Regions from separate parts of the Janthinobacterium sp. SUN128 genome, predicted to be linked through region 2. Evidence: predicted binding sites of a transcription regulator. Region 2 holds the regulator's gene; each other region holds the start of a gene.

Region 1 (9,736 bases), on a different contig from region 2:
AGGGCCGCCATGCCGGCCGCGCCCTCTACCGACAGCCGATACTCGCCTTCGCCGCCATCGGCCAGCAGCCAGCCTTGCGCTTGCAACTGGTCGTGCAGCGTGACGGCGACGCTGCCGGCCATGTGGTCGTAGCAGGTGCGCGCATGGCGCAAGCGGTCCGGCGTGGTGGGCGTAAACGGCGTTGCCGCCACGCCGGCCACCACCAGCAGCGCTTCGAGGGCCTGGCCCACTTCCGCGCTGGCGAGGCGGTAATAGCGGTGCTTGCCCTGCGCCAGCATGGACAGCAAGCCATCGTCGCGCAAGCGCGCCAGATGGGCGCTGGCCGTCGAGGCGCCCACCTCGGCCAGCGCCGCCAATTCCGTGGCCGTGCGCGCATGGCCGTCGAGCAGGCTGCACAGCATGCGCGCGCGGGCCGGTTCGGCGATGGCGCCGGCCAGTTGCGCCAGTCCCATGTCGGCCGAGGGAAGCTTGTCATCCATGATTCGTTCCAGGGCGAAGTGTTGTGGTGGAAGGAGCAGCATACTCGTGTCCCCACCTCACTGCAATGGAATGCGCATGCCGCTCGCCGACTTTGTTATCGACCCCGCCGACCCTTTTTCAGCCGTTACCCACGCGGCGCCGTATGACTACTATCGCCGCCTGGCGGACGGCCCGCCGCTGCGTTTCGATGCGCGGCTCGACTGCTGGCTGGCGACGGGCGCGGCCGGCGTGCGCGCCGTGCTCGAGCATCCCGATTGCCACGTGCGCCCGACCGGCCAGCCGGTGCCGGATACCCTGGCGGGCACGCCGTGCGGTGCGATTTTTGCGGAATTGGTGCGCATGAATGAAGGCGAACGGCATGCCGTGCCGAAGCAGGTGCTGGCGCGTTCGCTGGGACAGGTGGACCTGGCGCACCTGCAGGCGCGGACGTGGCGCATGGCCAGCGACCGCGTGCCTGCCAGCGCTGCGCAATTGAACGGCGCGCTGTTCGAACTGCCCCTGCTTGCCATGGCGGACTTGCTGGGTTTTGCGCCAGCGCAATGGCCGGCGCTGGCTGCCTGGACGCGCGATTTCGTCGCCTGCCTGTCACCGCTGAGTAATGGAGAACAACTGGCCGGTGCGCAAGTGGCAGCCGACGCCTTGCTGCAAGGTTTTACCGGGTTGCTGCGCGAGGCGGATGCATTGCCCGGCAGCTTGCTGGCCAGGGTCGTGTCCGAGGCGGAAGCGCTGGGCTGGCAGGCCTCGGGCGGCGTGCTGGCCAACCTCGTGGGCCTGCTGTCGCAGACCTGCGATGCCACGGCCGGCTTGCTGGGCAATGCCATAGTTGCCTTGCGCACGCAACCGGAGTTGTCCACGCAAGTGCGTGCCGCCCCCCGGCTGTGGCCAGCCCTGCTGCGCGAGGTCAGCCGGCATGACCCCTCCATCCACAACACGCGCCGCTACACGGCGCAAGACGTGGAGTTCGATGGCGTGCGCGTGCCGGCCGGGCAGATGATCGTCGTCGTGCTGGCCAGCGCCGGCCATGCGGAGTGCGGCTTTGGCCATGGCCGCCACGCCTGTCCGGGCCAGTCCATCGCGCAGGCCATCGCCACGGCTTGCCTGCAGGCGTGGGCCGACGGGCTGGACCGCATGCCGCTGGCGTGGCGTTATCTGCCGTCGCTGAACGCGCGCATCCCTGTTTTTAGCCTGGGAGAAATGAAATGATTGCCGTGATTTTCGAAGTCTGGCCCGGCGCGGAAGGGCGCCAGCAGTATCTGGACCTGGCCTCCGCGCTGCGTCCCTTGCTCGATGAAGTGGACGGTTTCATTTCCATCGAGCGCTTCAGCAGCCTGAGCGAGCCAGGCAAATTGCTGTCGCTATCCTTCTTTCGCGACGAGGCGGCGCTGGCGCAATGGCGGCAGCTGGAAGCGCACCGCGCGGCGCAATCGGCCGGCCGGCAGGGCGTGTTTGACGACTACCGGCTGCGCATTGCCGCCGTCGTGCGCGATTACGGCATGCTGGACCGGCAGCAGGCGCCGGCCGACAGCCGGCGGCGCCACAGCGTTTAGCGGGGCAGTGCGCCCTGCGTGATTTTCACTTTGACCCGGTACGTGGGCTCGGCCGCATTCAGGGCGGGCGGCGTGGCCGGATCGACGTCGAGCAGGGTAAACGTCAGGTGGTTGACGGTGACGGAACTGGCGGCGCCGGGCATGGAGTCGGACAAGACGATGTCCGTGGCGCGTGCGCTGTTGAGCAAACTGAAACTGTAGCTGACGTAGCCTTTCCACACGCACACGGCGCCCTTGCGGCAGCGGCTGTCGTTGACACGTTCGAGTTTCAGGGTATCGGTGGCCGTGATGGCCACCTGTTCGCCCGGCGAGAGCACGTGGGTGACGCTGCGCGGCGTGTTTTCCGCGTCGCCAGCGCTGCCGGCCGCGCCGCAGCCAGCCAGCACGGCCAGGCAGGCGAAGAACAGGGGAAGTAGCACGGTACGGTAAGAGCGGGTCAGATAATGCATGTTTTTCCTTTCAGGTGGAGCGTCCCCGGCGTGCTTGTTCACGTGTGGGATGAAAATGATAGTAACAAAATGATATTTTTACGGCGCACTATTGGCGTGCTGCCGGTGAATTGATGCGCCAGCCACGCGGCGCGCCGATTACTGCGTAGAATGGCTGTTTTGAAAATCAGGAAACAACCATGAAAAAAACCGACCTGGCCAAAAGCGATGCCAAGAAACTGATGGGAAAGATGAATGTTCCCGGCGCCGGTGCATTCGGTAAGGAAGCGGTGGTCATCGACCGCCGCGAGCAGCGCAAGCGCGATCAGGCCCTGGGCCTGGTGCCATTCGCCGTCAAGCTGAACAGCGATCTGGTCTTGCAATTGCAGACCCTGGCCAAGGAGCGCGGCGCGGATCTGAATGAATTGGTCGCCGAGCTGATCACCAAGGGCTTGGCTGCAGCGTAAGGGCTGACAATGTTTATCTGTTGATAAATATCAAGTTATAAAACTAAAAGGCGCCTTGCGGCGCCTTTTGCATTGCGGCATTGCTTGCGATTACACGTAGGCGGCCAGGGCGCCCTTCATTTTTTTCAGCGCCGCCACTTCGATCTGGCGGATGCGTTCGGCCGATACGCCGAACTCTTCTGCCAGCGCGTGCAGGGTGGCGCCGGAGCCGTCGTCGTTGGCCAGCCAGCGCGCTTCGATGATGCGGCGCGAACGGGCGTCCAGCTTCGACAGTGCCGTTTCCAGGCCTTCCGATTGCAGGCGCGTCACTTGTTCCGCTTCCAGTACCTTGGTCGGCTCGCTTTGCTCCGACGACAGGTAGGCGATCGGCGAAAACTTGTCGTCTTCATCGTCGGTCGGCGATTCCAGCGCGATGTCGCGGCCGCTCAAGCGGGTTTCCATCTCGATCACTTCTTCGCGCTTCACGTCGAGCAGCTTGGCCAGCGCATCGATCTGCTTTGGCGTCATCGCGTCCAGGCCCGTCTTGTGACTGCGCAGGTTGAAGAACAGCTTGCGCTGCGCCTTCGTCGTCGCGACCTTGACCAGGCGCCAGTTTTTCAGGATGTACTCGTGCATCTCGGCTTTCACCCAGTGCATGGCGTACGACACCAGGCGCACGCCCTGGTCCGGATCGAAACGCTTCACGGCTTTCATCAAGCCGATATTGCCTTCCTGAATCAGGTCGGCGTGCGGCAAGCCATAGCCCAGGTAGCCGCGGGCAATCGAGACCACCAGGCGCAGGTGCGACAGCACCAGTTCTTGCGCGGCGGCCAGGTCATTTTTTTCACGCAGGCGTGTCGCCAGCGAAATTTCTTCGTCATGGGTCAACATGGGCAGGCGGTTCACGGCCGAAATATAGGCGTCGATATTGCCCAGATTGCCAGTGAACCCGAGGCCCAGCGCATTACTTTTGGTCGGAACCAATGCGGACGTTGCGGACATCATAGTCATGTTTTCTCCCTCGTAGTCTTGCTTTGTTCCAGTTGGCCACGTCACGCGACGTGGCAGCTCGTATCTTCGTTTTTGCGTATTCGGTCTTGCACTTTGCAGATCGCGGCACCATCTTGATCTGGCGTCCATGGCGGTTCTGCTATTGGTATGTCCCTATATTAGCACTCTCTGCTTGAGAGTGCCAATCAGCACATTTAATCGACCTGATAGCCTAAATGCTATGGCGAATGAATGCTTGATATACATCTTTAAAAAGCGATCTGAACAGCGCCGCAGGCCGCTTTACGACAACATGGCCAGTCTACGGCCTCTGGCTGAAGCGAGCCTTAAGAATACTTGCTTATTATCAAGATAACAGCAGTATGGGGAGGGCGCATGGCGGCACCGGAGGCGCCGCCATGCGAAAGAGGATCAGTTCAGGCGCGCCAGGTGGCGCTGCACGCAGAGGAAGGCGCCGATCAGACCCAGGCCGGCGCTGAGGGCCAGCAAGCCGGCCATCGGCAGCGGCGCCAGCGGCACCAGCTGGAATTCGGACGCATACAGGCGGGCAAACTCGGCAATCGCGGTATTCAGCGGCTGCAAGGCCAGCGCCACGGCGCCCAGGGCCAGCGCACCGGCGCACAGGCCCAGCAGGGCGCCCGTGTAATAGAAGGGGCGGTGGATGAAGGTATCGGTGGCGCCGATCAATTTCGAGATGCTGATTTCATCGCGCTGCTGCATCACCTGCAGGCGGATGGTATTGAAGACCACGGCGATCACGGCCACGCCCAGCGTGATCGCCAGCAGCAGCAGCACCAGGCGCAGCACACCCAGCAGGGCCGCCAGGCGCTTGACCCAGGCCGAATCGACTTGCGCCGATTCCACGAATGGCAGCTGGCGCAACTGTTCCGCCACCGCATCGACATCCTGCGCTTCGCTGGCGCTGCTGAAGGCATCGAGTTTCAGCACATAGCTGTCGGGCAGGGGATTGTCGCCCAAGGTGCTGAGCACATCGGCCAGGCCGCTCTTGTTTTTCAGCGAGTCCAGCGCCTGTTCGCGCGGGATGAAGACGATCTTTGCCTTTTGCGGGCCCACGATCTTGCGCATGGCGCTCGCCAGGGCCACGGCTTGCTCGCGCGGCGTGTCGATCTTCAGGAAGACGCTGATTTCCGGGTCGACCGACATCTGTTCCGACATGGGGCGGACATTGTCGAGCATGGTCAAGCCGGCGAACGGCAGCGACAGGGCGATGGCGACGACGAGCACGTTCAATAGAAAGCCGCCCGGCGACTTGCGCAAGTGAATCAGCGCCGAACCGAGGGCGAAGCGGTGTTGACGGAACCAGCCTCTCATGCCTGCTCTCCCTGCGCGTCGTCCTGGTCGGGAGAGGGCGCAAAATCGGGATCGGGCGGCGCGAAGACCGGCGCCTGCGTGGCCTTGTCGATGGCGACCAGCTGGCCGTTTTTCAGGTGGATCACGCGGGCGGCGGCGTCGAGCATCTGTTCGTCATGGCTGGAAATGAGGCAGGTCACGCCCACGGAGTGGAATGCTTTCAGGGCGTCGAGCACCTTGTTGGCGCTGGCGCGGTCCAGGTTGGCCGTCGGTTCGTCGGCCAGGATGATCTGCGGCCGGTTGACGATGGCGCGCGCGATCGATACGCGCTGCTGTTCCCCGCCCGACAGCGACAGCGGTCGCGCCATGGCGCGGTCCAGCAGTCCCACCTTGTCGAGCGCGGCGCGCGCGCGCTGTTCGGCGGCCGCCTTGTGGGCGCCGACGACGAGCAGCGGCAGCATGACGTTGGCCAGGATGGAGCGGTCGTTGAGCAATTTTTGCTGCTGGAAGATCAGGCCCATGTTACGGCGCAAAAACGGCACGCCGGCCGGCTTGATCTTCGCCATGTCCTGGCCATTGACGATCAGCTTGCCCGACGTGGGGCGTTCCATGGCGGCGATCATTTTCAGCAAGGTGGATTTGCCGGCGCCGGACGGGCCAGCCAGGAACACCAGCTCGCCCTTGGCAATACTGAGCGAAATGTCGCTGAGCGCCACGGCATCGGGGGAGTATTGCTTGGAGACGTGCTGAAATTCAATCATGTATGGGCTTATCCGAGCAGCGCTTCGACAAATTCGGCAGCCACGAAAGGCTGCAAGTCTTCAATTTTCTCACCGATGCCGATGAAATACACGGGCACGGGACGCACGCGGGCAATTGCCGCCAGCACGCCGCCCTTGGCGGTGCCGTCCAGCTTGGTGATCACCAGACCGCTCAACTGCAGGGCATCGTCGAAGGCCTTCACTTGCGTGAGGGCGTTCTGGCCCGTGTTGCCGTCGATGACGAGCAAGGTTTCATGCGGTGCGCCATCCATGCCCTTGCCGATCACGCGCTTGATTTTCTTCAATTCTTCCATCAGGTGCAACTGCGTCGGCAAGCGGCCTGCCGTGTCGACCATGACCACGTCGATGCCGCGCGCTTTCGCCGATTGCACGGAGTCGTAAGCCACGGCGGCCGGGTCGCCCGATTCCTGCGAAATCACGGTGACGTTGTTGCGCTCGCCCCAGACCATCAGCTGCTCGCGCGCGGCGGCACGGAAGGTGTCGCCCGCGGCCAGCAGCACGGACTGGTTGTTCGACTGCATGTGCTTGGCCAGCTTGCCGATGGTGGTGGTCTTGCCGGCGCCATTCACGCCGGAAATCATCATCACCAGCGGCTTGTGGCGGCCCAGCTCGAAGCGCTTTTCCAGTGGCGAGAGCAGGTCGATCAGCAGCACCTTCAGGGCGGCCTTGACGGCGGCCGCGTCGAGCAGCTTGTCTTCCTTGACTCTCTTCTTCAGTTCCGTCAGCAGGAATTCCGTGGCGTCGATGCCGGCGTCGGACATCAGCAGCGCCGCTTCCAGCTCTTCGTACAGGGCGTCGTCGATCTTCGCGCCGACAAACAGCACGGACAGGGTGTTCGAGGTTTTCGACAGGCCCGCCTTGAGGCGCGTCATCCACGATTTTTTCTCGGGTTCGGCGGCCACGATCACGGGCACGAGCTCGGCCGGCGCACCGCTCAGGGGCGTAGCGGCAGGCTGCGGGGCAGGCGGCGTGGCGGCGGGAAGGACGAGAGGCTCGGCTGGTGCAGCCTCGGGAGCGATGGGTTTTTTCTTGAAGAAACTAAACATGGATGTGTGGTGGCGGGTGCTGACCTAAGGCCCGGCGGCGCCGGACACTGTGTTACGGGCTATTCTACCAGAGCGCGCCCGGCCCTTCATGCTTTACTGTTCGATTGGCAACATTGCGCGGCTATCCACGGAGATCGCCGCAGTTGCCGCGCTTTTCAGCCGGTTCAGTGGGTTTGCAGGGCCAGTGCCTGGTGACGGCGGCGCCAGTCGGCGATGCTTTCGTCCACTTGCCGCAGGTCCAGCACATGCAAAAAGTGTGGCGGCTGCCTGGTCAGCACAGGACTGCGTCCGCCGGCCCACAATTCCATGTTGGGCGGCAAGCTTGCGTGCAGCTGCTGCAGGCTGTCGCGCGTCTGCCGTTGCTTGCTGGCGCTGGAAAACGACAGCGCCACGATGTCCGCCCGTTGCGCGCGGGCGGCCGCGACGATGTCCGTCAGCGGCGTTTCCACGCCCAGCGACATGCAATGGGCGCCGGCCGCCGCGCACAGCGCCTCGGCCATCAGCAGCCCCAGGCCATGACGCTCCTGCGGCAAGGTACTGAGGACGATGCGTGGGGAGCGCGTGGAGGGGATGCTTGCTTGTGGCAGGGAAAAGATGGCGTGGCGCATCACCGTTTGCAAGGTTTCGCTATACAGATGCTCCTCATACACGGCCAGTTCGCCGCAAGCCCACGCTTCGCCCACCATGCCGGTGAGGGGGGCGATGACGTCGATGGTGAACGCTTTCAGGCCCAGCACGGCCAGCGCCTGGCGCAGGGCGTCGCCCAGTTCGGCCATCTGGTGGCCACGGCACAGGGACAGGTAGTGTTCGAGCTGGGGGGCCGGCGTTGACGGCGCCGCGCTGCTGGCGCTGGCCAGCTGCTGCAATTGCACGGTGCTGTGCTGCATGATTTTGCCCGGACGGAATCCGAGGTCCAGCAAGCGCTTGACCATGCGCAACTTCTGCACTTGCTCGGCCGGGTAGCTGCGCTCGCCAAAGGCGTCGCGCTGGGGCTGGGGAAAGGCGTAGCGGCGCTCCCACACACGCAAGGTTTCCTTGGCCAGTCCGGTATCGCGTTCGACATCGCTGATGCTGAAGGCGGAAGTGGGTTGCAGGTCAGTATCCATACCAGGGTGGCTTTGCTCGCTTGCGGAAGAACGTGGCATGCATTTTACGCCTTCCGCCGCCCCATACCAAATAGCTGAATCCGATTGGAAATCGCGGGCGTATGAGTTTTGGAGCGGCTCGCACACTCATTGACATGAATCAATATTTCATCGATTATCCATGAAGCTGATTTTGTCCAGGACAAACTTAATGCAGGTGTACTCATGAAAATTGCCGTCGTCGGAGCAGGAATCGCAGGTTTGTCGTGTGCCTATCGCCTGGCGCAATCGGGCCGGGACGTCACCTTGTACGAGGCGGGCGACTATTTTGGCGGCCACAGCCATACGGTAGATGTCACGCTCGATGGCGTCACGCATGGCGTCGACACGGGTTTTCTCGTGTTTAACCACGCCACGTATCCGCACCTGGTGCAACTGTTCCAGGAACTGGGCGTCGAGGCGGCCGACAGCGACATGTCGTTTTCCGTGAAGATGCCGCTGGGCGCGACGCCGGACGCCCGCGTGCTGGAATGGGCGGGTGCCAATCTGGACACCGTGTTTGCCCAGCGCAGCAATCTGCTGCGCCCCGCCTTCCTGCGCATGTTGCGCGATATCGTGCGCTTCAACCGCCAGGCCAGCGCTCTGGCCACGACCGCCTTGCCGGCGCCGGCCCTGTCGCTGGGAGAATTCCTCGACCTGCACGGCTATGGCGACGAGTTCCGCCATTGGTATCTGTTGCCGATGGCCGCCTGCATCTGGTCGTGTCCGGCGCGCCAGATGCTGGCCTTTCCCTTGGCTACCTTCATCCGTTTCTGCCACAACCATGGCTTGCTGCAAGTGAGCGACCGGCCGCAATGGCGCACGGTGCGGGGCGGCTCGCGCGTGTACGTGGAAAAATTGCTGGCAGGCATCCCACAGCAGCGCCTGGCTTGCCCCGTGCTGGCCGTGCGCCGCCAGCCGCACGGTGGCGCGCGCATGGTCGAGCTGCAGACGGCCGCCGGCGTCGACCATGTCGACCACGTCGTGCTCGCTTGCCATAGCGAGCAGTCGCTGGCCCTGCTGGGAGATATCCGCGACGACGAGCGCTCCGTGCTCGAAGCCGTGCGCTACCAGCCCAACCGCGCGGTACTGCATACGGATGCGTCCTGCCTGCCGCAGCGCCGCCGTGCCTGGTCGGCCTGGAATTACCAGGGCCGGCCGGCCGCGCACGGTGATGCGCCGCAAGTGTGCGTGCATTATTTGCTGAACCAGTTGCAGCCTTTGCCCTTCACTACGCCTGTCATCGTTTCGCTCAATCCGCTCGACGAGCCCGATCCGGCGACTATCATCGACGAGTTTTCGTATGCCCATCCCGTGTTCGATGGCGCGGCCATTGCGGCCCAGGCGCGCCTGGCCGGCTTCCAGGGCGCGCAGCACACGTGGTTCGCGGGCGCCTGGACGGGCTACGGCTTCCATGAAGACGGCTTGAAGTCGGGCCTGGCCGTGGCGGAAGCACTCAATGGCCTGGCGTCGGCGGAGTTTGGCCATGCCGCGTGATCCCACGCAGCCGCTCCGGCCGCAGCCCCAGCTGTGCCTGGGACGGGTGCGCCATGCGCGGCTG
Region 2 (9,736 bases):
CATTCGCTTCGCCCATGGTGCCGCCGCCTGTGCCCGGCTGTACGACGCACAGCAGACCCTTCGGCTGCACGGAGACGCTGACGCCATAGGTATCGCCATAGGCGACGGAGCCGGCCATGGTAAAGGTCGTGGCGTCCTTGACCACTGTTGTTGTGGTACTACCGTTAATCAGCACCAGACCGTCCACCGTCAGGCCGGAAATCGTGCCACCCACGGTATATCTGTTTTGCGCGCAAGCAACAGCGGCGCTGATAGTGAGGTAATGACCAGCCGAACCGGAACCACCGCTGATGCTGCAAGTCATGTGCGCCGGTTGCTGCTGGATGGTGATGTTGTAGTCGGTACCATAGTCGATGCGCTTGGCAAAGGTAAACGCTGTTTTCCCCGCAGGAACCGGCAGGGAGTCGCCGCTATTGACCAGGATCAGTCCTTCATTGTTCAAGCCTGAGATCGTGCCGCTGACATCATACGAGGCCTTGCCGCCGCAAGCGGCCAGTCCCAAGGTCAGCAGCAGTGCGGCGATAGGGCGCAAGCAGGATAACTTCATGTATTTCTCCAAAAATAGGTGACGGATCGCAAGGATTACTGCGGCTTGCAGTCGAGTGTGGCTGCGGTCGTGGCGGCAGATCCCATCTTGCCGACCGTATCGCTGCCATCGGCACTGCTGGAACCCTGGAAGCGGCACGTCAGGCCCGTTGGCTGAGCCAGTATGGAAATGCCGTACGAGGCGCCGTCATCAACGCTTTTGAATTCGTAGGTGGTGGCGCCAGCCAGCAGGGTGGTGCCGTTGGGGCCCATCACCAGGCGCAAACCATCCGTGGTCAGGCCCGTGACCGTGCCGCTCAGCGGGTAGGCGTTGGTCTGGCAGTTCACCTGGGCCGTGGTCACGGAGTAGCTCGATGCCTTGCCGACGCCATTGATAATGGTGCAAACGGCACCCTTGGGCTGTTGTGCGATAGTGATATTGTAGCGGTCATCGTTCTTGACCAGCTTGGTGAAAACAAAGCTGGCCTGGCCCGCAGGAATCGGCAAGCTTTCCCCGTCATTCAGGAGAATCAGGCCATCTTTGGCCAGGCCGACGACTTGGCCTTGCAAATACAGGTTGCCGCCGCTGCCACCGCAGGCTGCCAGTGTGACGGCGCAAGCCGCCGCCAGCATCGAGCGCAGGTACAAATTTTTCATACATTCTCCAAAACGAATTAGGTTGGGTAGCGCAACGCGGACGCTGGCGCCGCATTGGAATGGCGCCTATTTTAGTCTATCTGGCAAGCTGAATGATCTTGCCTTGTATCACCCTGTAACAATTTTTCGCCGGGAAGCGCTGGCCCGGCCCCATTTCATGGAGGCGCAGCCATGCCGGCGGCGGCGATCAATGCGACAATAGAGGCAGGCTGCGCACTGTGGCGTGGCATCCACCGTGAATCCCATGTCTCTTGCCCCTGTAAAACCTGCCGTGCCGCCCAAGGCCATCCTGTTCGACCTCGACGATACCTTGTGGCCCATCGCGCCCGTGATTGCCGCAGCGGAAACCCTGCTGCACGACTGGCTGGCCACGCATGCGCCCAAGGTGGCGCAGCAGTTTTCCATCGAGGTGCTGCGCCAGCACCGCCTGGCCATGCTCCATGAACAACCGCATTTCCATGGCAACCTGATCGAGTTACGCCGCGCGGGCTTGCTGGCGGCATTCGAGGCTGCCGGCGAGGATCCTGTCCTGGTCGATGGCGCCATCGCGCAGTTCCTGGCTGCGCGCCATCGCGTCCAGCCGTATGACGACGTCTTGCCTGGCCTTGCCTGGATGGGCCAGCGCATGCTGGTCGGCTCGATTTCGAATGGCAATGCGGACCTTGAAATTATCGGTCTGGCACAGCATTTTAAAGTCTCCATCGCCGCCAGCGATTTCGGCGTGGCCAAGCCTGACGCGAGCATCTTCCTGGCCGCTTGCGCCGCGCTGGGCGTGGCGCCGCATGAGGCCGTGTATGTCGGCGACGACCTGTATTTCGACGTCACGGGAGCGCAAGGGGCGGGCATGCGCGCCGTGTGGATGAACCGCAAGGGCAGCGATGCGCACCTGGCCGCCGGCGTGCAGCCCGACGCCATCTGCGCCAACTTCGATGAATTGCTGCTGTGGCTGCAGGGGCAACTGGAAGATTGATCGCCGCCGGGCGGGCGAACGTGCATAATAGGCGCTGTTGATGCACGTTCGGCCGCTTTCGTTGCCGCTTGCTTAACAACATACTTGCTTAAATAAAACACCATGCAACTCGATACACGTGCCCAAACACTGCTGAAAGCCCTGGTCGAGCGATATATCGCCGACGGCCTGCCGGTCGGTTCGCGCGCCTTGTCGAAAATTTCCGGCCTGGACCTGTCGCCGGCCACGATCCGCAACATCATGGCCGACCTGGAAGAGCTCGGTTATGTGTCCAGCCCTCACACCTCGGCCGGACGCATCCCCACGCCGCGCGGCTACCGCATCTTTGTCGATACCTTGCTGACCGTCCGGCACCTGGACGAGCATCTGGTGGAGTCGCGCATGCGCCTGCAGACGCCGCAACCGCAAAAAACCATCGCCAACGCGGCGCAGATGCTGTCGTCGCTGTCGCAGTTTGCCGGCGTCGTGCTCACTCCGCGCCGCGAATCCGTATTCCAGCAAATCGAATTCCTGCGCCTGTCCGAAAAACGCATCCTGCTCGTCATCGTCGCTCCCGGCGGCGACGTGCAGAACCGTTTATTGCTGACGGAGGCCGACTATACGCCGGCGCAACTGGTGCAATCGGCCAATTACATCAACCAGAATTATGGCGGCCTGTCATTCGATGCCGTGCGCGTGCGCCTGCAGGGCGAATTGCGCCAGTTGCGCGACGATATGGGCAGCCTGATGCAGGCGGCCGTGGAAGCGGGCAGCGAAGCGATGGCCGACCATAGCGATGACATGGTGATTTCCGGCGAGCGCAACTTGCTCAGCGTGAGCGATCTGTCATCGAATATGCATTCGCTGCGCCAGATGTTCGACATGTTCGAGCAAAAAACGGGTTTGATGCAGCTGCTCGACGTATCGAGCAAGGCGACGGGCGTGCAGATATTCATCGGCGGCGAATCGAACCTGGTGCCGATGGATGAGATGAGCGTGGTGACGGCGCCGTATGAAGTCAACGGCAAGATCGTGGGCACGCTGGGAGTGATCGGACCGACGCGCATGGCCTACGAGCGCGTCATCCCGATTGTCGATATCACGGCCAAGTTGCTGTCAAGCGCGCTCAGCCATCATTGATCGTACTGCCTGGCGCGCCAGCCGCCCCGTGGGAGCGGCCAGCTGTGGTCAGGCGGTTTTGTGCGGGCAAGCCGTCTTGATGCAGTTGCCATAGATGGCCAAGGCGTGTTCGGCGATCTTGAAGCCGCGCTCTTCGGCTACCTTTTGCTGGCGCACTTCGATGTCTTCGTCGAAGAATTCTTCGACCCGGCCACAGTCGAGGCACACTAGGTGGTCGTGGTGGGAACCTTCGTTGAGTTCGAAAATCGCCTTGCCGGTTTCAAAATGGTTGCGGTTGAGCAAGCCTGCCTGTTCGAATTGCGTCAGGACGCGGTAGACAGTTGCCAAGCCGACATCCATATTGTCGGCCAGCAGAATCTTGTAGACGTCTTCCGCGGTCAGGTGGCGTACCGGGCTACTCTGGAAGATATCGAGTATCTTCAGCCGTGGCAGGGTGGCTTTCAGGCCGCTTGCCTTGAGATCACTAGGATTGTTACTCATGTTTGTTGCTCGTATGTGGGTCAGGTGCTTTATCATATAGCGTTTTAGCGGGGAGTGCCAAAATATGCATTTTTTGGCAGGCCGGCCACTCCTGGCGTTTTGTTCATCAAATTGAGGTCATTTATGCGCGTAACACCGGCTGTATTGCCATCTCTCTGGCACCGTATTTCATTTCGAGCACCAGTCGTGGCAGGCATGGTCTGTGTCGCGCTGGCCATGTCCGGCTGCGCCAGCCGTGGCATCCTTGGCGAAAAACCGGCAGCTGCTCAAAAAGAAGGCAAGGAACTGGTCCCCGAACAGGGCGCACAAACGACCACCATTACGCCGCTGCAAAAATTCATGTGGTTTTTCTCGCCCTACCGTCCTGACATTCAACAAGGCAACTTTGTCTCCGAAGAGATGCTGGCCCAGTTGAAAGTGGGCATGACGCGCGACCAGGTGCGTTTCGTCCTCGGCACCTCGCTGCTGACCGATATCTTCCATGCCGACCGCTGGGATTATCCATTCCGCCTGGCCCGGGGCAGTGGCGAAACCACCAGCAGCCGCGTGGTCGTGTACTTCGGCAAGGATGGCAAGGTTGAACGTTTCGAAGGCGGCAACTTGCCGACGGAGAAAGAATACATCGACCGTATCGCCGGCCCGTCGCCGTTCGCCAAGGTCGCCAAGGCCGACGTGCCTGCCGCCGCCGTGCCATCGCCCGTGGCGCCAAGCGCCGTGCCTGTGCCGGCCGATGCCGCGCCCGCCATTCCTGTGAGTAAGCCGGAAGTGACGCCTGCACCTGCCGCCGAGCCTGCACCTGCTGCCGAACCCACCAAATAAGTTGCTGTAAGAGAATAAAATGACTGAACTGAAAATTGCCATCGCTGGCGCCAGCGGCCGCATGGGCCATATCCTGATCGAAGCGGTCAGCAATGCGCCCGACGCCGTGCTGGCCGGCGCCCTCGACCGCGCTGGATCGCCTTCCGTCGGCCAGGATGCTGCTGCCTTTCTCGGCAAGCCTGCCGGCGTGCTGATCGCATCCGATCTGGCCACCGGCCTGGCCGGCGCCGATTACCTGATCGACTTCACGCGTCCCGAAGGCACTTTGCAGCACCTGGCGTATTGCGCCGAGCATGGCATCAAGATGATCATCGGCACCACGGGTTTCGATGATGCGGGCAAGGCCGCCATTGCCGCCGCCGCCGAAAAGACGGCCATCATGTTCGCGCCGAACATGAGCGTGGGCGTGAATGTCACCATGAAGCTGCTGGAACTGGCCGCGAAAAGCCTGTCCGAAGGCTATGATATCGAGATCATCGAAGCGCATCACCGCTTCAAGGTCGATGCGCCATCGGGCACCGCCCTGCAAATGGGTGAAGTGGTGGCCGGCGCCCTGGGCCGCGACCTGAAGGAATGCGCCGTGTACGGCCGCGAAGGCGTGACGGGCGAACGCGACCCGTCGACCATCGGCTTTGCCACCATCCGCGGCGGCGATATCGTCGGCGATCATACGGTGCTGTTTGCCGGCATCGGCGAGCGCATCGAGATCAGCCACAAGTCGAGCAGCCGCGTCACCTACGCCCACGGCGCCCTGCGCGCCGCGCGTTTCCTGGCCGACAAGCCGACCGGCCTGTTCGACATGCAGGATGTGCTGTCGCTGAAGAACTGAGGAAGACCATGGCCACTGCCATCCTGAATGGAAAAGACATCACCGACGAAGCGAGCTTTCACGCGCAATGCGTGCAAGCCTTCGGTTTCCCCGAGTTCTACGGCAACAGCATGGACGCCTGGGTTGATTGCCTCAGCTATCTGCGCGATGACGAAAACATGACGCAGTTCCGTTTGAAACCGAACGAAGTGCTCGACATTGTTGTGCAGGATGCGGAAGCAATGAAGGCGCAAGTGCCGGACTTGCTGGAAGAAATCACGTTCTGTATCGCCGGCATCAATGAGCGCTATGACGATTATGGCGAGAAGCCGGCGTTGAAGCTGGTATTGAAGTAGGTCGGATTAGCGCGCAAGCGCGTAATCCGACATACCCAACATTTATACGACCTTGCGTTCGCGCAAACCGTCGATCTGGCCGCCATCGAGGCCCAGCCACTGCTGCAGCACTTCCTGCGTATGCTGCCCCAGCAATGGCGGCGGCAAGCGGTATTGCACCGGCGAAGCCGACAGGCGCACGGGATTGGCCACCAGCGCCACCGTGCCCGCCGTGGGATGCGGCATTTCCACTTTCAAGCCACGCGCCACCACTTGCGGGTCGGCAAAGACCTGGTCGATGCGGTTGACGGGACCGCACGGCACGGCTTGCGCCTCGAAGGCGCTGATCCACTCGGCCGTCGTGCGCATGACCGTGGTCTGGCGCATCAGGGGGATCAGGATCGCCCGGTGTGCCACGCGCTGCGGATTGGTGGCGAAGCGTTCGTCCTGCGCCCATTCCGGGTGGCCGGCGACGGCGCAAAAGCGCGAAAATTGGCCATCGTTGCCGATCGCCAAAATCATGTCGCCGTCGGCCGTGGGGAAGTCCTGGTAGGGCACGATGTTCGGATGGGCATTGCCCATGCGCTGCGGCACCTTGCCGCCGCACAGGTAATTGGCCGCCTGGTTGCCCAGCGCGGCCACTTGCACGTCAAGCAAGGCCAGGTCGATATGCTGGCCCTGGCCCGAGCGTTCGCGTTCGGCCAGCGCCGCCTGCACGGCGATCGTGGCGTACAGGCCAGTCAGGATGTCCGTCTGTGCCACGCCCACTTTTTGCGGCCCCGCGCCCGGCTGGCCGTCGGGCACGCCCGTGATGCTCATCAAGCCGCCCATGCCCTGGATCAGGAAGTCATAGCCGGCGCGCGCCGCGTACGGCCCATCCTGGCCAAAGCCCGTGATGGAGCAGTAGACGAGGCGCGGGTTGAGTGCCAGCAAGCTGGCCGCATCAAGGCCGTATTGCTTCAAACCATCGAGCTTGAAATTCTCCAGCAGCACGTCCGCTTCGGCCGCCAGCTGGCGCACCAGGGCTTGCCCTTCCGGCGCGGCCAGGTCGATGCACAAGGAGCGCTTGTTGCGGTTGGCGCACTGGAAATAAGCGGCCTCGGCGGTGTCGCGGCCATCTGCATCTTTCAGGTACGGCGGGCCCCAGGAGCGCGTGTCGTCGCCGCGGCCCGGCTGTTCAACCTTGACGACGTCGGCGCCCAGGTCGGCCAGCATTTGCCCGGCCCACGGGCCGGCCAGCACGCGCGACAGGTCCAGCACGCGCAAACCGGTCAGCGGCGCGGGCCGCAGGGTGGAAGCCAAGGCGTCCATTAGTTGAACGCGGCGATGCCGGTGATGGCGCGGCCGATGATCAGCGCGTGCACATCGTGAGTGCCTTCATAGGTGTTGACCACTTCCAGGTTGACCAGGTGGCGGATGACGCCGAACTCGTCGGAAATGCCGTTGCCACCCATCATGTCGCGCGCCATGCGGGCAATATCGAGCGCCTTGCCGCAGCTGTTGCGTTTCATGATCGAAGTGATTTCCACGGCGGGCGAGCCTTCATCCTTCATGCGGCCCAGGCGCAGGCAGCCTTGCAAGCCCATGGTGATTTCCGTCAGCATGTCGGCCAGTTTCTTTTGCACCAGCTGGTTCGCTGCCAACGGGCGGCCGAATTGCTGGCGGTCCATCGTGTACTGGCGCGCCTTCAGGTAGCAGTCTTCTGCCGCGCCCAGCGCACCCCAGGCGATGCCGTAGCGGGCGCTGTTCAGGCAGGTGAACGGGCCTTTCAAGCCGCGCACGTCGGGGAAGGCATTTTCTTCCGGGCAAAACACTTCATCCATGACGATTTCACCGGTGATGCTGGTGCGCAAGCCGACCTTGCCGTGGATTTCCGGCGCCGACAGGCCTTTCCAGCCTTTTTCCAGCACGAAGCCGCGGATCGCGCCTTCATCGTCCTTGGCCCAGACGACGAACACGTCGGCGATGGGGCTGTTGGTGATCCACATCTTGGCGCCGGAGAGACTATAGCCGCCCGGTACCTTGCGCGCGCGCGTGACCATGCTGCCGGGATCGGAACCATGGTTTGGTTCCGTCAGGCCGAAGCAGCCGATGAATTCGCCCGTCGCCAGTTTCGGCAGGTACTTCTGCTTGGTTTCCTCGTTGCCGAAGGCATTGATCGGCACCATCACCAGCGACGATTGCACGCTCATCATCGAGCGGTAGCCCGAATCGACGCGCTCGACTTCGCGCGCGGCCAGGCCGTAGCAAACATAGTTCAGGCCGGCCCCGCCGTATTCTTCGGGAATGGTCGTGCCCAGCAAGCCCAGCTCTCCCATTTCGCGGAAGATGGCGGCATCCGTGCGGCCATGGCGGAACGATTCGAGGACCCGGGGCACCAGGCTGCCCTGGCAGTAATCGCGGGCCGCTTCCAGCACGGCGCGTTCGTCGCCCGTCAGTTGTTCTTCCAGCAGCAGGGGGGAATTCCAGTCGAATACGGTTTTGCTCATCACAGGCCTCGCAGGTGAGCGCCGGTGATCGGCGCAAGATTGAATATGGCTCATGGTAGGTTTTTGCCTAGCCTTGCGCAAACGATTTTTTCGCACCCAGACATGCGTGTTGCGCATATCTTGCGGCATACTAGGGCCTTTCACCGGCCGGATACCCCCATGTCACGCAAAATTCCCATGCTGCAAGCCCTGAACTGCTTCGAGGCGGCTGCGCGGCACCAGAGCTACACGCATGCGGCGCGCGAACTGTCGCTGACGCAAAGCGCCGTGTCGCGGCAGATTTCATCCTTGGAAACTTTTCTTGGCGTGCAATTGTTTCAGCGCACGCGCCATGGCGTGTTGCTGACCAGCGCCGGCGCCGCGTATGCGCGGCAGATCGCGGCCCGTCTCGACGGCCTGGAGCGCGACACGCTCGACACCATGGCGCGCCAGGGCGGCGGTGGCGCCTTGCAGCTGGCTTCGGTACCCACGTTTGCCACGCGCTGGCTGATGCCGCGGCTGTCTTCGCTGGCGCAACTGCACCCGGATATCGTCGTGCATATCGACGCGTATACAAAACCGTTCATGTTTGCCGATACGGAATACGACGGCGCCCTGTACGCGGGCACGCCCGAGCAATTGGCGCGCTGGCCCGGGACGCGCGCCACCTTGCTCATGCATGAAGAAATCGTGCCCGTTGCCAGTCCGCGCCTTCTGGCGGCGCGCAGCGCCTGGCAGCCGCAGGATTTGCTGGAACTGACCTTGCTGCAACAAAGTACGCGCCCGGGCGCCTGGCGCCAGTGGTTTGACGCCATGCAGGTCGAGGGAGAGGGGCGCGATGGAGCGCACTATGGCGCCCGTTATGAACTGTTTTCCATGCTGGCCATGGCGGCCGTGCAGGGGCAGGGCGTGGTCTTGCTGCCACGCATGCTGGTCGAAGCGGAGCTGGCGCGTGGCGAATTGCGCATCGCATGCGAGCGCCCACTGCGCGGCCAGCGGGCGTATTACCTGATCACGCCTGAAACGGCGCATGAAAAGACGGCCCTGCAGCAATTGCGCGCATGGCTGCAGGGTGAAGCCGCCTAAACGACCTTGCCGGTATCGAAATGGGGATTGTCGATCAGGCCGATCTGGTTGCCGAACGGGTCGAGCAATTCCACCGTGCGGATGCCGTCGCCCACGTCCGTGATCGGGTGGTGCAGACTGCCGCCCAGTGCCACGATGCGCTCGACTTCCTGCTCGATGCCGTCCACACCCCAGTACGTCACGCTGCCTTGCGTGCCAGGCTGGCCGTCTGGCAGCAAGCCCAGCTCGAAGCCGCCGATGGCGAAGCCGACATAGAACGGCTGGTCGAAGTAGGGCGTGGTATTGAATACCTGGCTGTACCAGGCCTTGGCCTTGTCCAGGTCGGGGACGGGATAGGTGACGGTGCGCAAGCCCTTGATCATGTTCTGCTCCTGGTAAATGAAGAATAACGCCATCATGCCACCGGCGCGCGCGTGGCGATTGTAAAAATGGAAGGTTTCAATGGTGGCGGTGCATAAGCCACGCCTCG
Region 3 (9,736 bases), 750 kb from region 2:
GTGAGTCGTTTTATATATCACAGAACTTATTCCACATGGAAACGCATATGAACCTTGAACTGCGCCAGCTGCGCTATTTCGTCACCGTCGCCGAGGAATTGCACTTCGGCCGCGCCGCCGCGCGCCTGCACATGACGCAACCGCCCCTGTCGCAAACCATCATGGCCTTGGAAGAATTGCTGGGCGCGCCCCTGTTCGTGCGCACGCGCCGCGAAGTGCAGCTGACGCCGGCCGGCACGGCCCTGCTGCCCGAGGCGCGCCGGCTGCTGGCGCAGGCGTTCGATTTGCCCGCGCTGGTGCAACGGGCCGCGCAGGGCGAGGCGGGGCGATTGAGCCTGGCGTTTGTTTCCTCGGCCGACTACAGCGTGCTGCCGCCGCTGCTGCGCGCGTATCAGACGGCTTATCCGCAAGTACAAATCCAGTTGCAGGAGGCCACTTCCGACCTGCAGCTGGACGAATTGCTGGCCGGGCGCACGGATGCGGGCCTGTTGATCCCGCCGCTGCCCGAAAAGGCCAAAGGGGAACTCGACTACCTGCCCGTGCTGGCCGAACCGCTGGTGCTGGCCGCGCCGTCCGGCCTCGACATCTTGAACACGCCGGGCGCCGTGGGCCTGCGCGACGTGCCGTCCCTGCCCTTGATCATTTTCCCGCGCGCGATCTCGCCCGCCCTGCACGACGCCATCCTCGGCGTGTTCCGCGCGGCCGGCATCACGCCGCAGATCGGCCAGGAAGCGATCCAGATGCAAACCATCGTCAGCCTCGTCTCGGCTGGCATGGGCATCGCGCTTGTGCCACAATCGGTATCGAATCTGATGCGCCCGGGCGTAGAATACAGGCCGCTGCGGGACGCCACGCCGCTGGTGGAAACTGGCCTGGCCTGGCGCCGCGACAATCCGTCCGCCGTGCTGCAAGGCTTTCTGGCGCTGTTGCGCAAGCAGATAGGCCAGCCAGCACGATAAATTAAGTGGCCGCTAAGGCAAAGAACCGCAAGCGCCCCCATACTACGCAACCTTGGCTTTAAACAAAGAAAGAAACCCCCATGCTGATACACCCGATGCCCGACCCGATAGCCATCCAGATCGGCCCGCTCGCCGTGCACTGGTACGGCCTGATGTATGTGCTGGCCTTTGCCCTGTTCATTATCCTGGGCCGCGTGCGCATCAAGCAGCCGCATATCGCCGTGCTGGGCTGGAAGAAGGAAGACCTCGATGACATGCTGTTCTACGGCATGCTGGGCGTGGTGATCGGCGGGCGCCTGGGCGAAGTGCTGTTCTACCGCCCCGAATACTTCATGCACAATCCGCTCGAGATCTTCATGGTCTGGCATGGCGGCATGTCCTTCCATGGTGGCTTCCTCGGCGTCATCCTGTCCATGTACCTGTGGAGCCGCAAGGCGGGCCGCAACCTGTTCGATGTGCTCGACTTCATCGCGCCGCTGGTGCCGCTCGGCTACGCGGCCGGCCGTCTGGGCAACTTCATCAATGCAGAACTGCCGGGCCGCATCGCCCCGGACACCCTGCCGTGGGCCATGCAATGGCCAGGCATTCCGTATCCCGTGCACCCGTCGCCGCTCTACCAGATGCTGGTCGACGGCATCCTGGTGTTCATCATCCTGTGGCTGTATGCGCGCAAGCAGCGTCCGCGCATGGCCGTCGGCGCCATGTTCACCCTGCTGTACGGCTGCGCGCGCTTCTTCACGGAATACTTCCGCACGCCGGACTGGGAAGTCGTGTGGCTGGGCGTGCCGATCACGTCGGGCCAGATGCTGTCCCTGCCGATGATCGTCGGCGCCATCGCGCTGCTGGTGTGGGCGTATAAAAGCCAGGTAATGGGCACGCCGCCCACCAAGGCCCGCCCGGCCAACACGTAACACCGCTGTTCCCCCCGATGGCGCGCCAGGCAGGCGCGCCATCACCCTCCTCCGGCAACCTTTCCCTCAAAGCAGCATAATTTCCTTGCGGAATGAATCTTCGCTTGCGATAGCGCAATGATCGCTTTACCCTGCAGCAAGAGCAGGGCATGCAATCATGCTGTGTTGGCAATTCGAGCGGGGAGTCCCATCCATGCAGTATGCGAGGAAGACCACGACATTCTGGCTGGCGCTGGCGGGCGGCTACGTGCTGGCGCAGCTGGCCTTGACGGCCTGGGCCGGGACGCGCGGTCCCGCCGTGAGCTACCTGTTCGGCGTGATGGCGCCACTGCTGGCGCTGGCAGCCTGCTGCCGCAACGCCAGCCTGAGCCCCCCCGGCGTCGTGCGCACGGGCTGGGGCCTGTTTGCGGCCGCCATGCTGTTCTGGAGCGTGGGCATGGCCCTGTCCGCCTGGCAAGACCTGAGCGGCCATGTGGCGTCCGACACGACGTATTTCTCCGATTTTGCCTATTTCATGTATGGCGCGCCCTTGCTGCTGGCCATTTCCTCCGTCAGCGACCGCCACCCTTCGCGCACCCTGCAATGGCTGGACGCCGTGCAAGTGCTGCTGGCAGCTTACCTGACCTATACGGCCATCTTTTCCGTCTCGCCCTTCGACCAGCGCTCGATCGCGCCGATACCCGCCAGCCTGCTGGTGACGACGTACAACGTGGAAAACCTCGTCCTGGCCTGTTGCGCCTCGCTGCGCCTGCTGGCGCACCGCCGCGATGGTGCACAAGGGCGTTTCTACCTGCTGCTCAGCGTGTTCCTGTGGTGCTACGCCGCCTGCGCGGGCGCCTATAATTACCTGACCCTGCATGCGCTGGCCGAAGCCGGTCCCAGCGAGGTACTGCCCAGCCTGCCTTTCCTGCTGCTGGCGGTGCTGGCCATGCGCGTGCAGCCGGGCGAGGAAGAAGCACGGCCGCCGCGGCCGTTGACCTTGCTGATTGACAACTTCAGCCCCATCTTCTTCACGGCAGCCCTGCTGGGACTGGGATTCGTCGTGCTGCGCGAGCATTTCTACCTGGCGGCCAGCGCCCTGTTTGTCGCGCTGACGGTCCACGCGCTGCGCTCGGCCACCCTGCAAAGCCGCTACATGCAAAGCGAACGGGCTTTGCGCGAAGCCCACGACAAACTGGAAAAGCTGTCGCTGACGGATGGCTTGACGGGCATCGCCAACCGGCGCTGCTTCGACCAGACCCTGCAGCTGGAGTGGCAGCGCGCCGCGCGCAACAATCAACCGCTGGCGCTGCTGATCATCGATATCGACTTCTTCAAAAGCCTCAACGATACCTTCGGCCATCCGTATGGCGACGCCTGCCTGCAGCAGATCGCGGCGGCCCTGCATTCCGCGCTGCCGCGCGCCAGCGACCTGGCGGCCCGCTTCGGCGGAGAGGAGTTTGCCGCCATCCTGCCCGCCACCGATGGCGCGGGCGCGCTGGCCGTGGCGCACAAGATGCAGGAAGCGATTGCCGCGGCCGCCATCGTCCACGCGCCGTCGCGCGGCGGCCTGGTGACGGCCAGCATCGGCCTCGCGCTGAATGACGCAGGACAGACGCCGGAACAATTGCTGGCCGCCGCCGACCAGGCCCTGTACCGGGCCAAGCAGAATGGCCGCAACCGGGTCGAAGGCTAGCCTGTCAGCTTGCCGGTAATGACTTCCCATTGCGCCGGCGTCACGGGCGTGATCGACAGACGGCTGCCTTTCTTGAGCAGCAGCATGTCTTCCAGTTCCGGCATCTGGCGCATCTCGGACAGGGGCAGCAGCGCCGTCTTCCTGACGCCGCGCACGTCGACGCTGATCCAGCGTGGCTGCTCTTGCGTGGCCTTGGCATCGAAATATTTTCCGCCCTCTTCAAACTGGCTGTGATCGGGATACGCGCCGCTGGCCACTTCGGCCACGCCCGCCACGCCCGGCTGCGGGCAGCTCGAGTGATAGAACAGCACGCCATCGCCCGGTTGCATGCCATCGCGCATGAAGTTGCGCGCCTGGTAGTTGCGCACACCGAACCACGGCATGGTGTGTTTGGGCGCCGCCATGAGGTCGTCGATGCTCACTTCATCGGGTTCGGATTTCATCAGCCAATATTGTTTCATATTCACTCCCTATCAAAAGCAACAGGCGTAAAAAAACGGTTGCGCATCGATGCTGCAACCGTTTTCTTGGTACTGCAAATTGGGCCCCGCCTGTGCCGCTATGCCGGCATCCCGAACCAAACGGTTCAAGGTGGTCACGTTAGTTCAATTTCGGGTTCGTCGAACGAGCGACGCTCACTCCCATCAAACAAAATTCGCAACCGATGCGCATAAATGGTTCAAGGAATATATGGCAATCGCGAACACCGCAGGGTAGACCCAAGTTTACTCCTTTGATCGCGCATCGCAAAGACAAATCGTCGCGTGCACGCTTAAAAAAGGTTTTCCTGGGGCGTCAGCGCGCTGTCCAGGACTGTATGCATGGCCGAGATTTTCTGCTTCACTTCCAGTATCGTCAATTCCGACAGCGGACCTTGCGGCGACTTCACGGAAAGGAATTCCGCGGCCACGCCCAGGGCGGCCAGCACGGCGATGCGGTCGTTGCCCTTGACCTTGCCCGCGTCGCGGATGGCTTTCATTTTGCTATCGAGATAGATCGCCGCTTCGCGCAGCGCGCGCTCTTCGCCGTCGCGGCACACCATGCTGTAGGACTGGCCCATGATATTGACATCGACACGCGGCATTACGCTTCCTTCTCGTTCTCGGCACTATAGGCGCCCGCTTCCGAAGCGGCTTGCTCCAGGCCGGCTTGCACCAGTTCGGGAATTTTTTCCAGCAAAGCTTCCACCCGCTCCTGCGCCTCGCGCATGCGCTGCACATACAGGGCGTTCTCGGCGGCCAGCGCGGCATTGTCCTTGCGCAGTTGCGCGTTTTCACGGCGCAGCGCATGGGTCATTTCGGCCAGCAGGCCTATTTTGTCGGATAATTCGTTGAATTCGGAAATCATCCCGCCACTATAGGGCGGACGCTCCATGGGCGTCAATCGAATCACGCCGCTGTCACACATATTTACATCAATGCAGGGCAGTTGGCGGACAATACACGCTTTTTCCGGCGCTTTTCGCCAAGTGCGCGCATCTGCCGGCGCCGCGATGGCAGCGTTTTACTCGTCGACGTAATCGGGTTCGATATCGAGTCCGCCATAGCGGTTTTCGCAAGAGCGGCGCGTCAGCGTCTGTTGTCCGCCCTTGCCGTCAAGAACCATCGTCAAGTCGCGGCAAGTACGGCGATAACTGCCAGGCTTGGCGTCCGTCCCCGAGGGCGTCAGGCGCACTGCCAGCGGCACCGCATTGCCCAGGCCCTTGTTGCTCCACTGGCGCGTCTTGCCATCCTCTTCATCTTTCAAGGTGCGCACGGCGGCCGTCAGCAGCGCTTTCTGTTCCCTGGCATTGAGCTTGGCGATGGTGACGTCGGACAGGAAAGGCGGATACACGACGGGCGCCGGGTCCTTGCCCTGCACATCCCAGCGTCCGCTGTTCTGCGAACAGGTGCGGCGGCTCAGGTCCTGCGACTTGCCGCCTGCGGTGACGACGAATTTCAGGTCGCGGCACACGTGCGCCTTCAAGCTGTGTTCCGTCATGCCGGAGTTGCTGAAGTTATATGTGACCTTCACCAGCACGCCGCTGTCGCCGCCGTTGTCCCACACATGGGCTTCCTGGTCGTCGTCATCCTTGTTCAAATCGTTGAACAAGTCATTGAGCAACATTTCCTTTTCCAGCGGCGTCAGGGCCGCCACGGTGATCTCGTCGACGATGGTGGGCGTTTGCGCCGCAGCATTGCCCAGGCAGGCGAGACCGACGAGAGTAGCGCCCAACAGGCGCCGGGCGGGATGGGAAATCGGGAATGGCATGGCGTGCTTTCTGGTGCGAGTGGTGATATTGATATGCAATTGCAATCATCTTATCAAATTTCATAGTCAAACTCTGTTTCCTATGCGTACAGGAACGCCCCCTCTCCGAACGGCATGCTAGAGTCGCGCCTGTTGCTGACGCCCGGGAACGAGATTTGTGCTGGCGCAAACCCTGTGTAGATGCAGGCTCTGCTCAGCATCTATCTATATGTTCCCCTTGAATAAGCCCCCTACCGTCCCTATAATTAGCACTCGTTAGTAGAGAGTGCTAACAAACTCTTTCGTAGCAATCCTCAGGAAATGATGGTGCTTGCCAGGCCACTGCAGGGAACGCTACGCGGCGGGCGACGCCGCGATGCACCACTGCCGGATACAGGCAAGGACAGGATGACATGGGGTTTGCTTGACCGTTGCGGGCTGCTTTCAACGGCGGTCACTGAAAGCACGTCTGGCGCTGTGCCAGGCATGTATTCATTTAGCAACACCTATCCATTGAACTTTAAGGAGTTTTGTATGAATCTGCGCCCATTGAACGATCGCGTCATCGTCAAACGCCTCGACCAGGAAACCAAGACTGCGTCCGGCCTCATCATTCCTGATGCAGCTGCTGAAAAACCGGATCAAGGCGAAGTCCTTGCCGTAGGCAATGGCAAGATTCTCGACGACGGCAAAGTGCGTCCTCTGGATGTCAAAGTGGGCGACCGCGTCCTGTTCGGCAAGTACGCCGGCCAAACCGTCAAAGTTGACGGCGATGAGCTGCTGGTCATGCGCGAAGAAGACATCATGGCGATCGTCGTCAAGTAATTGTTTCCACGTTGTAGACAGATACATCCCGAAACTCAGGAGAATTGAACATGGCAGCTAAAGAAGTAGTATTCGGCGACGCAGCGCGCGCCAAGATGGTCGAAGGCGTCAACATCCTCGCCAACGCAGTCAAAGTAACGCTGGGCCCGAAAGGCCGCAACGTGGTCCTGGAGCGCTCGTTCGGCGCCCCTACCGTCACCAAGGATGGTGTCTCGGTAGCGAAAGAAGTTGAACTCAAAGACAAGCTCATGAACATGGGCGCGCAAATGGTCAAGGAAGTTGCTTCCCGCACCAGCGACAACGCCGGCGACGGCACCACCACCGCAACCGTGCTGGCACAAGCCATCGTGCGCGAAGGCATGAAGTTCGTTGCCGCCGGCATGAACCCGATGGACCTGAAGCGCGGTATCGACAAGGCAGTTGCTGCCACCGTCGAAGAACTGGCGAAAATCGCCCGTCCTTGCACCACGACCAAGGAAATCGCCCAGGTTGGCGCGATCTCGGCAAACTCGGACTACTCGATCGGCGAGCGTATCGCTGAAGCGATGGAAAAAGTCGGCAAGGAAGGCGTCATCACCGTTGAAGACGGCAAGTCGCTGAACGACGAGCTGGACATCGTTGAAGGCATGCAGTTCGACCGCGGCTACCTGTCGCCATACTTCATCAACAACCCGGAGAAACAAGTTGCCGTACTGGACAGCCCATTCGTCCTGCTGTGCGACAAGAAAATCTCGAACATCCGCGACCTGCTGCCGGTACTGGAACAAGTCGCAAAAGCTGGCCGTCCACTGCTGATCATCGCAGAAGACATCGAAGGCGAAGCGCTGGCCACCCTGGTTGTGAACAACATCCGCGGCATCCTGAAAACTTGCGCAGTGAAAGCACCTGGCTTCGGCGACCGCCGCAAAGCCATGCTGGAAGACATCGCTGTCCTGACCGGCGGCCAAGTGATCGCTGAAGAAGTCGGCCTGACCCTGGAAAAAGTGACCCTGGCCGAACTGGGCCAAGCGAAACGCATCGAAGTGGGCAAGGAAAACACCATCGTTATCGATGGCGCCGGCGAAGCAGCTTCGATCGAAGCACGCGTGAAACAAGTGCGTGTACAGATCGAAGAAGCGACCTCGGACTACGACCGTGAAAAACTGCAAGAGCGCGTCGCCAAACTGGCTGGCGGCGTTGCCGTGATCAAGGTTGGCGCAGCCACCGAAGTCGAAATGAAAGAGAAAAAAGCCCGCGTTGAAGATGCACTGCACGCGACCCGCGCTGCCGTGGAAGAAGGCATCGTGCCAGGCGGCGGCGTAGCCCTGCTGCGCGCACGCGCCAACATCACGGTCAAGGGCGACAATCCTGATCAAGACGCTGGTATCAAGATCGTCCTGCGCGCAATGGAAGAGCCTCTGCGCATGATCGTGCAAAACGCTGGCGAAGAAGCTTCGGTCGTCGTGGCAGCCGTACTGGCTGGCTCGGGCAACTACGGCTACAACGCTGCCAACGGCACGTATGGCGACATGGTGGAAATGGGCGTCCTGGACCCAGCCAAAGTGACCCGTTCGGCGCTGCAAAACGCCGCTTCGATCGCTTCGCTGATGCTGACGACCGACTGCATGGTCTGCGAAATCGCTGACGACAAGGCAGGCGGCGGCATGGGCGGCGGCATGGGTGGTATGGGCGGCATGGGCGGCATGGACGGCATGATGTAATGTCCGGCGGCCAGTCGCGCAGGCGACGGCGCGACTGGCCGCATACGCAGGGACAGGGCTGGCAGACCAAAAGCTGCCAGCGCCTCCCGGCGGCCCCGAAAGCCACCTTCTACGGAAGGTGGCTTTTTTTCGCCTGTTGATTTTACAAGCCCGTTTGGCAAACCCGTTCGGCAAGCCCGGCGATTGCCGGCCTGTGCGTTTTGCTTTAGCATGGCCGCCATCCTCCACCTTCTTACGCCACTACCGCCATGCCGCCACGCGCCTCTTCTTCCAAAACCACCATCATCGCCGGCATCCTGGCCGGCTTGCTGGCCGCCGGGCTCGGTGCTTTCTACCTGCATCAGCAGTCCGCGCCGCAGGCAGACAATGCCCCGACCGCGAACAGCCAGACGGCGGTGCCGGAGCAGAACGCGCGCGCCGTCGATGCGCTGATGGCTTTGCCGGAAATCAAGGCATGGTCGGCGCATATCGAAAAGGCGTCCGGCGGCCGCGCGCACGGCGCCGTGATGGAAACGTCGCCCGAGACGCGCCTCGTCGATGGCGTCGTTTACTACCAGCTGAGCTTTTTCGAAAGCACGCCCGATGCGGCGCACCGGTGGGAGAGTTTCGTCGTCACGCCCGATGGCAAGCACATCCTCGTCGACGACATCGTCAGCGGCGACCTGATCAGCCTGGAACAATGGCGCAAGGACAATGCGCCCATGCAGCGCATCGCCACGCAGTAACACCCCAAGCCGACGCGATGGCCAGGGACACTGGCGTTGCAGCGCAAGCTTTACTTTCTGGCATCGAAGCCCGATACTCGCCCACATGCCCGCCATCACCGTCCGCCCCCTCACGCCAGACGACGCCAGCGCCTACCGCGCGCTGCGCCTGGCCGGCATCGCCGAACTGCCCGCCGCCTTCTGCACCACGCATGCGGCGGAAAGCGGCTTGCCGCTGGCACAGATAGCCGAGCGCCTGCACGCCACCTCCCACCAAATAATATTTGGCGCTTTCACCAAGGAACAATTGATCGCCATGGCCGGCCTGCGCCGCGAACCGATCGCCGTCGTGCATGACAAGGCCAGCCTGTGGGGCGTGTACGTGGCGCAGCAGGCGCGCGGGCGCGGCGCGGGACGGCAACTGGTGCAGGCCGCCATCGACCATGCCTGCGCCATTCCCGAGCTGGGCCGCGTGCGCCTGGCCGTGGCGCAGGACAACCACGCGGCATTGACTCTGTACCTGGCTTGCGGTTTTACCCTGGAGGACTGTCCCGCATCGGATGGCATGCTGCAAATGCAGCTGTGGCTGCCCCGCCCTGCGCGCGCAAGTGCCGAAAGTAATGTCTTTATGAAAATCAATACCTTACAAATCCCTGCGAAATAGCGGACAGGCCGTTTTTTCTGTTGCAAGCAAACGCGGCAGGCCTTAGCATCGCGGCTTACAAAAAAAACT

The links. Region 2 encodes HrcA, which represses chaperone genes, less so after heat shock. Its sites were predicted from a motif close to TTAGCACTCNNNNNNNNNGAGTGCTAA; they were not measured.
Region 1: the regulator HrcA is predicted to act here: its motif matches at 4,071-4,097, upstream of rpoH (RNA polymerase sigma factor RpoH).
Region 3: the regulator HrcA is predicted to act here: its motif matches at 6,041-6,067, upstream of groES (co-chaperone GroES).

The regions. Positions count from the first base shown of each region.
Region 1 is NZ_JAPWHY010000007.1:117,988-127,723, forward strand. It holds gene O3297_RS27650 (helix-turn-helix transcriptional regulator) at 1-479, opposite strand, end outside; gene O3297_RS27655 (cytochrome P450) at 556-1,683, shown strand; gene O3297_RS27660 (antibiotic biosynthesis monooxygenase) at 1,680-2,027, shown strand; gene O3297_RS27665 (hypothetical protein) at 2,024-2,476, opposite strand; gene O3297_RS27670 (hypothetical protein) at 2,656-2,922, shown strand; gene rpoH (RNA polymerase sigma factor RpoH) at 3,013-3,906, opposite strand; gene ftsX (permease-like cell division protein FtsX) at 4,324-5,244, opposite strand; gene O3297_RS27685 (cell division ATP-binding protein FtsE) at 5,241-5,984, opposite strand; gene ftsY (signal recognition particle-docking protein FtsY) at 5,993-7,051, opposite strand; gene O3297_RS27695 (MerR family transcriptional regulator) at 7,216-8,196, opposite strand; gene O3297_RS27700 (NAD(P)/FAD-dependent oxidoreductase) at 8,362-9,672, shown strand; gene O3297_RS27705 (DUF1365 domain-containing protein) at 9,662-9,736, shown strand, end outside.
Region 2 is NZ_JAPWHY010000001.1:4,282,863-4,292,598, reverse strand. It holds gene O3297_RS19410 (hypothetical protein) at 1-547, opposite strand, end outside; gene O3297_RS19405 (hypothetical protein) at 583-1,182, opposite strand; gene O3297_RS19400 (HAD family hydrolase) at 1,427-2,152, shown strand; gene hrcA (heat-inducible transcriptional repressor HrcA) at 2,255-3,271, shown strand; gene fur (ferric iron uptake transcriptional regulator) at 3,320-3,751, opposite strand; gene O3297_RS19385 (outer membrane protein assembly factor BamE) at 3,947-4,570, shown strand; gene dapB (4-hydroxy-tetrahydrodipicolinate reductase) at 4,590-5,399, shown strand; gene O3297_RS19375 (barstar family protein) at 5,408-5,734, shown strand; gene O3297_RS19370 (CaiB/BaiF CoA-transferase family protein) at 5,777-7,024, opposite strand; gene O3297_RS19365 (acyl-CoA dehydrogenase) at 7,024-8,202, opposite strand; gene O3297_RS19360 (LysR substrate-binding domain-containing protein) at 8,362-9,267, shown strand; gene O3297_RS19355 (VOC family protein) at 9,264-9,665, opposite strand; gene O3297_RS19350 (helix-turn-helix domain-containing protein) at 9,706-9,736, opposite strand, start outside.
Region 3 is NZ_JAPWHY010000001.1:3,533,096-3,542,831, forward strand. It holds gene O3297_RS15985 (LysR family transcriptional regulator) at 48-959, shown strand; gene lgt (prolipoprotein diacylglyceryl transferase) at 1,040-1,870, shown strand; gene O3297_RS15995 (diguanylate cyclase) at 2,028-3,545, shown strand; gene O3297_RS16000 (EVE domain-containing protein) at 3,542-4,006, opposite strand; RNA gene ssrS (6S RNA) at 4,086-4,263, opposite strand; gene O3297_RS16010 (cell division protein ZapA) at 4,318-4,629, opposite strand; gene O3297_RS16015 (DUF904 domain-containing protein) at 4,629-4,919, opposite strand; gene O3297_RS16020 (hypothetical protein) at 5,049-5,795, opposite strand; gene groES (co-chaperone GroES) at 6,309-6,599, shown strand; gene groL (chaperonin GroEL) at 6,650-8,299, shown strand; gene O3297_RS16035 (hypothetical protein) at 8,548-9,024, shown strand; gene O3297_RS16040 (GNAT family N-acetyltransferase) at 9,110-9,667, shown strand.